2 regions of the Cytobacillus sp. C11.1 genome follow, and region 1 is predicted to be linked to the other one. Evidence: a T-box and tRNA genes for the amino acid it is inferred to sense, from the RefSeq annotation. Region 1 holds a T-box; the other holds one or more tRNA genes.
The links. A T-box is a leader RNA that pairs with one kind of tRNA and senses whether it is charged. The one in region 1 lies ahead of glyQ (glycine--tRNA ligase subunit alpha), so its partner is inferred to be a tRNA-Gly.
Positions count from the first base shown of each region.

Region 2: it has a tRNA-Gly gene. The T-box ahead of glyQ (glycine--tRNA ligase subunit alpha) is inferred to sense a tRNA for this amino acid. The anticodon was not compared.

Region 1 is NZ_CM176935.1:2,196,912-2,201,680, reverse strand. Features, by position in the region: partial or broken gene ccpN (transcriptional regulator CcpN) at 1-150, opposite strand, end outside; gene glyS (glycine--tRNA ligase subunit beta) at 436-2,508, opposite strand; gene glyQ (glycine--tRNA ligase subunit alpha) at 2,501-3,391, opposite strand; T-box leader at 3,539-3,722, opposite strand; gene recO (DNA repair protein RecO) at 3,800-4,552, opposite strand; gene AC3ZVC_RS10830 (YqzL family protein) at 4,583-4,726, opposite strand.
Region 2 is NZ_CM176935.1:4,984,206-4,988,974, reverse strand. Features, by position in the region: partial or broken gene AC3ZVC_RS24835 (Gfo/Idh/MocA family protein) at 1-847, shown strand, start outside; gene AC3ZVC_RS24830 (Gfo/Idh/MocA family protein) at 857-1,888, shown strand; gene AC3ZVC_RS24825 (sugar phosphate isomerase/epimerase family protein) at 1,908-2,876, shown strand; tRNA gene AC3ZVC_RS24820 (tRNA-Gly) at 3,019-3,092, shown strand; gene AC3ZVC_RS24815 (B3/B4 domain-containing protein) at 3,207-3,875, opposite strand; gene queG (tRNA epoxyqueuosine(34) reductase QueG) at 3,983-4,769, shown strand, end outside.

The DNA.
Region 1 (4,769 bases):
TGCCATTGTCAAAATGGCCAAATCCGGCCTTAAAGTTGCCCTGGTCAAGTTTAATTGTTCTGCTATGCTCTCGCCAGTGATTGGACCATTTTCCTTCACAATTTCAATAATCTTTTCCTGCCTTTTATTTAATTCGATTTTCCTCACCACCTAACATGGGAAAGATCCGGTCTATTTTAAAGGGTATACATTGCCAGACCTTCTGAATTCAATATAAATAAGGTTATACTTTTATATAATTATTATATACTATTTGCCATAAATGAAAAGGTGCGTTTCACACATATTCAGTTATTGCCAGCACATTGTGTCAAAAATATGAAAGAGCCCGTCGCAGATATAACAGGCTCTTCCTATACCTGGCAGCAGCATCCTGCTGCCGTTCCTTATTCAAATTTAATCCTATTCCATCATGAAAGGCAAAATTTTAGCTCGTTATTTAACAATAATTTCATTCATATTGGCAAACTGCATAATTAATTCGGCTAAAAGTGTCATTTGATTCAGTCTGTTTGTCCTGACTGCCCCGTTCTCGGCCATAACCATTGTATGTTCGAAGTATTGGTCAATCTCTGGCTTCATGCTTATGAGCAAGTTAAAAGCTTCTTCCTCTGAAACCTCTTTACGCAATTCTTCACTCACTGATAGGTATTTATTAAAAAGAGCTTTTTCAAACTCATTCTCAAACATGCTGCTATCGACTTCGCCCTTTTCTTCCGCTTTTGAAGAAATATTAATAACACGGCTAAGCGCTTCTATGCTTTCTTTAAAGCCTTCAGAATCCTTGTTGGACTCAAGGACTTCAGCTCTTTCTACAATGGATGGCACCGAGCCGATTTTTCCGCCTAAAACAGCGTCAATTAAGTCATATCGAACGGCTTTTTCCTGTAGCATATACTTGACCCTTAGCTTAAAGAATGAAACCAATTCCTGAAAAAGTTCCTCTTTTGTCTTCTTGCCGATCTTCGCATTAAGGACTGCTTCCAGTGATAAATCAATCAGGTTTTCAAGCTTAACATTCCAATTCTTTGCCAATAATGTTTGGATGATCCCTGTCGCCTGTCTTCTTAGAGCATAAGGATCCTGCGACCCGCTTGGAATTATGCCAATCGCAAAGGAAGAGACGATTGTATCCATTTTTTCAGAAATGGCCAGTACAGCCCCAGCATTGCCTGAAGGCGTTTTATCTTCTGCATTTCGCGGCATATAATGCTCATTAATGGCATGTGCAACTGCTTCTTTTTCGCCTTTTTGGAGAGCATATTTTTCTCCCATGAATCCCTGTAGCTCTGGAAACTCATAAACCATATGGGAAACAAGGTCGAATTTGCTTATTTCAGCAGCACGGTCTGCGACTGCTTTTTCCTCGTCACTGAAACCTAGTTCATCACTTAATTTATTTGCCAATTGGCGCACACGAGCGACTTTTTCCGCAAGCGTACCGATTTCTTCATGGTATACTATGCTTTTAAGCTTAGCCAATGAAACATTAATATCCGTTTTCTGGTCTTCTTTATAGAAGAATGCAGCATCAGCAAGCCTTGCTCTTAGAACTTTTTCATTTCCTTTAGCCACTTTCTCCAGATGCTCATGTCCGCCATTTCTGACTGTCACGAAATAAGGAAGCAGCTTTTCATCTTTTGATTTCACCGGAAAATAACGCTGATGTTCTTTCATAGATGTAATCAAAACTTCTTCTGGAAGTTCAAGAAATTCCTCTTCGAATTGGCCATATAAAGCAGTAGGGTATTCAACAAGATTATTTACTTCCTCTAATAAATCCTCGTCTACAGGTATAACCCATCCGTTTTCTTCTTCAATCTTTTCCAGCTGTGATTGAATGGCATTTTTTCTTTCCTGCGGGTTCGTAATCACATATTGTGCCAGCAAAGCTTTTTCATAATCAGCCGGATTGCTGAGCTCAATATCTTTACCCAGGAATCGGTGTCCTCTTGTCCAATTCGATGTTTGGACATTTGTTATGGCAAAAGGGATGACTTCGTTTCCGAATAAGGCCATTAGCCATTTAATAGGCCTTACAAAACGAAGCTCCTGGTCTGCCCATTTCATATTCTTTGGAAATGTTAAAGAAGTAATAAGCTGCTGCAGTTCTGGCAGAAGGGCAGCTGTTTCCTGTCCCTTAATAAATTTGTTGACATGAGCATATTCAATCCCATTAATTTCTTTAAAGAAGATGTCCTCTACAGAGGCACCTTGGCCGCGGCTAAATCCAATTGCAGCTTTTGACCATTCGCCATTTTCGTTTAATGCAATTTTTTTGGCAGGCCCTTTTGCTTCTTCATTTATGTCTTCCTGTGCAGTATTTACGCCAGTTACAAGAATAGCCAAACGGCGTGGAGATGAATAGGTTTTTATTTCTTCATGAGAAATCTTCTTCTCTTTAAGCCAGGAGCTTACTTTATCTGAAAGCTGATTCATTGAATTAGTCACAAATCTTGCCGGCATTTCTTCAAGGCCAATTTCCAACAGCAGATCTTTTTTATTCATGGGTTCCTTCCTCCTTTGCATTTAAAATTGGAAAACCAAGCTTCTCTCTTTCTTCATAGAAGGTTTTGGCAACTTTTCTGGCCAGGTTTCTGCAGCGGGCTATATAACCAGTTCTTTCTGTTACAGATATAGCTCCTCTGGCATCAAGCAGGTTAAAAGTGTGCGAACATTTTAAAACATAATCATATGCCGGATGGACAAGGCCTTCATCCATTTGCCTGTGCGCTTCTTTTTCATAGATATTGAACAAATTGAAAAGCATATCTGGATCTGAAGTTTCAAACGTATATTTTGAATGCTCAAACTCAGGCTGCAGGAATATATCTCTTACCGTAAAGCCATCTGTCCATTCAAGGTCAAACACATTTTCTTTATCCTGGATGTAGGATGCAAGTCTTTCAATTCCATATGTAATTTCAACAGAAACCGGCTTGCACTCTAATCCGCCCACCTGCTGGAAATACGTGAATTGGGTAATTTCCATTCCATCAAGCCACACTTCCCATCCTAAGCCAGCACAGCCAAGGGATGGGTTTTCCCAGTTATCTTCCACAAAGCGGATATCATGTTCCAGCGGATCTATACCTAATGCTTTTAAGGAATCTAGGTATAACTCCTGGATGTTATCCGGAGAAGGTTTCATAATCACTTGAAATTGGTGATGCTGATAAAGCCTGTTTGGATTCTCCCCATAGCGTCCGTCAGCAGGGCGGCGTGAAGGCTCTACATAGGCCACATTCCACGGCTCTGGTCCGATTGCTCTTAAAAAAGTATAGGGACTCATCGTACCTGCGCCTTTTTCCACATCATACGCCTGCATTAGAATACAGCCCTGGGCTGACCAATGTTTTTGGAGTGTTAATATCATATTTTGAATATTCATAGGACACCTCTTCCTTTTTCCTGATTTTAGTATTAAATATTTGGCTTTATTAACCTTGTCTGTTGATCTCTGCTATCAGGGTGTTAAAAGCCACAATAAGCTTTAATGGAGCTGAACATAAAAAAACTCCCGTCTCTATGCTCAAGGCATAGGGACGAGAGTTTACCCGCGGTTCCACCCTATTTGCTGCAGCCTTTGCCGCAGCCTCTTTTGTATCAAAAGACAATATTGCTCTGGAGCGCCCTTCCTCAACCTTCCATGCCTGGCTTCCACCGTCCCAGGTTCGCTTTTATAGAATGAGTTAAGTACTCTTCTCCTTCACTGCAATTATTTAATTAATTTGAATCATAGCGGAAACAATATTGATTGTCAATATTCAGGGGCAGCCAAAGCTAAGGTGCGTTTAAATTACATAAGATCATCAAACTTGGCCATCTGGTTTAGAAATTTTTTTGTTTTTAAGTTGAGGCCCGAGTATTCTTCGTAATAAGCTGAAATAATTTTTTTCAATTCCGCTTTTGTTTCTGGCTTGACAGAGATATTTCCAAGCCTGGACAAGTCAAAAAAGTAAAACAGGCGCAGCAGCTTGATAGTCCCCTGTGTAACCTTATAATGATACGGGTCTTTTTCGAGGCAACGGTGACAAATTAAGCCGTTTTCCCGGATAGAAAATGAAAAATGCCCGTCAGTGCTTCCACAGACAGAACATTGATCAAGAACAGGATATAATCCCAAACTATTCAACATTTTCATTTCATAAATGTTTGTTATTATCTCGGGGTCATATCCTTCATTAATAAAATTCAGGGACTGGTAAAGCAATTCAAATAGAAAAGGGTTTGGTTTTTTGTCCTCTGTGCTTTTATCAGTTAAATCCACAATATAGCTTGCGTAAGCGGTCAGAAATATATCTTCTTTGATGGAACGCATGGACGCAGCCATTTCTCCTTGTTGAAGAGTCCCTAATCCGCTTCCTCTTTGTACTAAAAAGTATCCGTATGTAAAAAGCTGGGTGACAGCAGCAAGGCGGCTGTTCGGCTTTTTCGCCCCGCGTGCCATCACACCAACCTTTCCCCACTCACGGGTGTATAGGGTGACTATTTTATTTGTTTCGCTATAATTAGTAGTTCTTATGACGATGCCTTCACATTTATCAAGCACCTTTGACACCATCCCTGTCTTTCGACAAACCTATGAGATGGGAAAATCAGCTTCTGCTAGCTCTTCATCGTTATTTCCGGGTATATCTTGAGTTTCCTTTTCTAGCTCCTTGAAGAGAAGATATGTGTCAATATTACCTGTCTGGGAAAACACTTTCCAGGTAAAATCCATCATCGAAAACCCCACCTTTCCGTTATTCAACTAGCAATTTATTTAT
Region 2 (4,769 bases), 2.2 Mb from region 1:
GCTGATGCTGATGTGGATGCTGTCAGCGTGTGTACCCCGAATTATCTGCATGCTCCGATTTCAGTTGCGGCACTTAATGCAGGGAAACATGTTTTATGCGAAAAACCAATGGCTACCTCAAAGGAAGAGGCGTTGGAAATGATTGAAGCAGCCCATAAAAATGAAAAAAAACTAATGATTGCACACAACCAGCGGTTCGTACCTTCACATAAAAAGGCAAAAGAACTAATTGAAAGAGGCGAAGCCGGAAAAATCTACAGCTTCCGGACAGCTTTTGGCCATGGCGGCCCTGAGGGATGGAGTGCGGATGGCAAAGATAGCTGGTTTTTCAAAAAGAATCAGGCTTTCATTGGCGCAATGGGTGACCTTGGGGTTCATAAAACGGATTTGCTTCGCTATGTACTTGGAGAAGAGTTTGCTGAGGTCGGAGCCTTTGTGGAAACGAGTGCAAAGAAAAATGCCGATGTAGATGACACTGCTGCATGTGTATTGAAAACAGAAAGCGGTGTAATTGGCACTTTGGCGGCAAGCTGGTCCTATGTTTCCAAGGAAGACAACTCAACGGTCATTTATGGAGAAAAAGCGATTTTAAGATTAGAAGATGACCCAATAAATTCTCTTATTGTGCAATATGCGAACGGTGAAACTGTAAAGTATGAGCTTGGCGGAATCCAGACAAATGACGAAGGCGGCCAAAAGGAGATCAGGAGTAATCGACCATTTTGTGGATTGTATTGTAAATGATCAAGAACCTGCCATTCCAGGTTCAGAAGGAATGAAATCGCTTGAGGTTATTCTTGCTGCCCTAGAATCCAGCGAGACCAAACAAATCGTCAAAGTTAATTGAGGTGCACTCATGAGGAAATTGCGGATAGGGATCATCGGAGCTGGCGGTATTGCCCAATCCAGGCACATTCCTGCCTTTTTGAAATTTTCTGACATCATAACTATTACGGCTGTATGCGATGTGAATAAAGAAACAGCAAAAAGAGCTGCAAGCCAATTCGGCATTGAAAAGTCTTTTACAAATTATAAGGACATGTTCAGTGAAACAGATGCAGTGGTCATTTGTACTCCGAATAAGTTTCACTCTGAGATTACAGTTGCTGCACTGGAAGCTGGACAGCATGTACTTTGTGAAAAGCCGATGGCAATGTCATCAGAAGAATGCGAAAAAATGGTTGAAGCTAGGAACATGTCCGGAAAGATCCTGGCTATTGCTTATCATTACCGATTTATGAAAGAAGCACAAGCCTCTAAAAAGCTCATTCTTGCACATGAAATTGGCCGGCCATTTGTTGCGAGGGCAAGGGCTATGAGAAGACGGAAGGTGCCGGGCTGGGGTGTTTTTACGAACAAGGAACTGCAGGGTGGCGGAAGTTTGATTGATTATGGGTGCCATCTTTTGGATCTCTCGCTTTGGCTAATGGGAAATCCTGCAGAAACAGAAGTAATAGGGTCAGCTTATAATACGTTAAGCAAAATGCCTGACCAGGTCAATCTATGGGGCAGCTTTGACCATAAAACCTTTAATGTTGATGACCATGTGACAGCCTACATAAAATTTAAAAATGGTGCATCTCTGATTTTTGAAACCTCCTGGTCAGCCAATATTGAAAGCGATGAAGAAAGTGTCAGCCTTTCAGGAGAGCATGGAGGAATCGATGTGTTTCCATTCAGGATGAACCAATCCAAGCATGGGATGCTCCTCAACACCCTCCCAGAATGGCTGCCTGGGGAGGGAGACTACTCTCTGGCACAAACGCAGAATTTTATTAATGCCTGTATGGGCAGGGAAGAGTTTACAGTTAAAGCTGAAGAAGCTTTACAGACAACAAGAATAATCGATGCAATCTATAAAAGCAGTGGAAAAAGAGAAAAATTTTAAGAAGCAGGAGGGGACACTTGTGAAGCTGGGTGTATTTACAGTTTTATTTGCGGAAAAAAACTTTGAGGATATGCTTGATCATGTGAAGGCCGCGGGTCTGAAAACAGTTGAAATCGGAACGGGTGCTTATCCCGGAAATGCTCATTGCAATCTGCAGGAGCTTTTGAAAAGTGAAGTCCTTCGTCAAGATTATTTGGAAAAGGTTACGTCCAGAGGACTGGAAATCAGCGCATTCAGCTGCCATGGCAATCCTATTTCACCTGATAAAGCTTTTGCAGAGGAATCAGACAGAGTGTTATATGATACCATCAAACTGGCAAGCTTGATGAATGTTCCGGTTGTAAATTGTTTTTCCGGAACAGCAGGTGATGGGGAAGATGCCAAGCATCCGAATTGGCCTGTTGCACCATGGCCGAATGAATATGGAGAGGTATTAAAATGGCAATGGGAAGAAAAGCTCATTCCTTACTGGAAAAAAGCCGGCCGGTTTGCCAAGGAGCATAATGTTAAAATTGGGCTGGAGCTCCACGGCGGTTTTCTTGTGCATACACCTTATACGCTTTTGAAATTAAGGGAAGAAACCTGTGAGGCAATCGGGGCTAATCTGGACCCTAGCCACTTATGGTGGCAGGGAATCGATCCTGTTGCAGCCATAAAAATATTGGGGAAAGAAAATGCTATCCACCACTTCCACGCAAAGGACACCTATATTGACCGTGAAAATGTAAATATGTATGGCTTAACGGATATGCAGCCATATGGCAATGTGCAGACAAGAGCGTGGACATTCCGGTCAGTAGGATGCGGACACAGCCTTCAGGAATGGTCAGATATGATGAGTGCTTTACGGACCTTTGGCTATGATTATGCTGTAAGCATTGAACATGAAGATCCGCTTATGTCGATTGAAGAAGGATTTACACGGGCAGTTATGAATTTACAATCGATCTTAATAGAAGAGCAGCCGGCTTCCATGTGGTGGGTGTAAACATTTTTTGATGGCTGGGGAGGAAATTAAAAAACCTCTCCGGCGCTTTTTTCGACAAATTTCTCGATTAGGGTTGACCCTTTCTGGTGAATTTAGTACAATTAAATAGTTGATTCGACAAAGTGCTTAAACTTAATACAATGCGGGTGTAGTTTAGTGGTAAAACCTCAGCCTTCCAAGCTGATGATGAGGGTTCGATTCCCTTCACCCGCTCCATACATAGCCAACGCAGTGTTTCGTTCGAAAAGAACGAGGTATTGCGTTTTTTCAATTTTGGCTATTATCCGGTACCAGGTACCACCCGAATTTTGTCGAAATAAAAGGGTGCTTTTAGCACCCGATTATCTTAAAGTTCCCTTCGCCCCCATGGACTTGTGTGTACATGTTCATCAATGATTCAACCATTTTCTCAGCTTGCCCGGTTTCAAGTGAATGGCGCAAATAGACGATTTGGACGGCATTTTTTGTTTGTTCTGTCACTGCTGTTCTTTCAGAGTCGACGAATGGGCTCCCAAAGGGACCCGCTGCATCTTCACTAATAATTAAATTGGTCAGTGAATTGGGTCTCCCATTTAAACCGTTATATTCTTCGCCATCTTTGCCAAGCCTGATAGATAAATTACCAGTAAGCTTGTCTGCATCATAAACGCCAATCGGAATTTGATATTCCAATGAGAAGAAGTTGTTAATATCTATAGAGCTATTGACTGGCTGCAGATAATTCTGCTTTTTTATTCTTCGGTACAATGCTTCAGCAGAATGGCGGTAGCGGTTAGGATCCTTTCCGGCTGTCTTGAAGATCTGTCTCCATTCTTTAATGCCCTCCAGATCCGTGACGTTTTTTTCCTCTAAATCAAAATAGATAGATTCCTGGAACAGCTGGAGACGGCCTTTTACCATTTGCGGAGATTGTCCGACTTCTATATTTGTATATGTAATAATACCGATTTTAAAATGCGGAAATAGTCCGCACAACTCAGGAGAAATTGTAATTTCCAAGCATTCCACCTCCAAATTTACTTTAAAATAGTTTATCATAATAAGCGATGTTCCTATAAACAATGACCTTTTAAATATATAAATTTCCATAGAAGGGGGGTTTTAATATGGACTTTGCTCAATTGAAACAGGAAGTAATTGAGTATAGTAAAACAATCGGGATTGATAAAATCGGTTTTACATCGGCGAGCACTTTCGGTGAGATGAAAAACAGGCTAATTCGCCAGCAGGAGCTTCAGTATCAATCAGGATTTGAAGAGCCTGATATTGAGAAGAGGGTGAATCCGGGGCTTTTGGTGGACAAGCCTAGATCGATTATCTCGATTGCACTTGCCTATCCTTCAAAAATGAAAGTAAGAGTTGTCAGCAAAAAAGGTGAGAGAAGAGGGATCTTTTGCCGGGCTTCGTGGGGCAAAGACTACCACCATGTACTGAGAGACCGCCTCCAAAAGCTTGAAGAATTTATTCAAGCACGGGTTCCTGAATCGATCTGCAAATCAATGGTAGATACAGGTGAGCTGGTGGATAGAGCAGTTGCACAGCGAGCTGGCATTGGGTGGAGCGGGAAAAACTGTTCCATTATTACACCAGAATTTGGTTCGTATGTTTACCTGGGAGAAATGATTACGAACCTTCCGTTTGAACCTGACGAGCCAATGGAGGATAGATGCGGCAGCTGTAATAAATGTGTCGAGGTGTGCCCGACGGGGGCTTTAATCCAAGGTGGGCAGCTAGATGCACAGAAGTGTATTGCTTTCTTAACGCAAACGAAAGGCTTTCTTCCCGAGCCTTATAGAGAGAAGCTGGGGAACAGGCTTTATGGCTGTGATACCTGCCAAACGGTTTGCCCTGAAAATAAAGGCAAGGACTTTCATTTTCATGAAGAAATGGAGC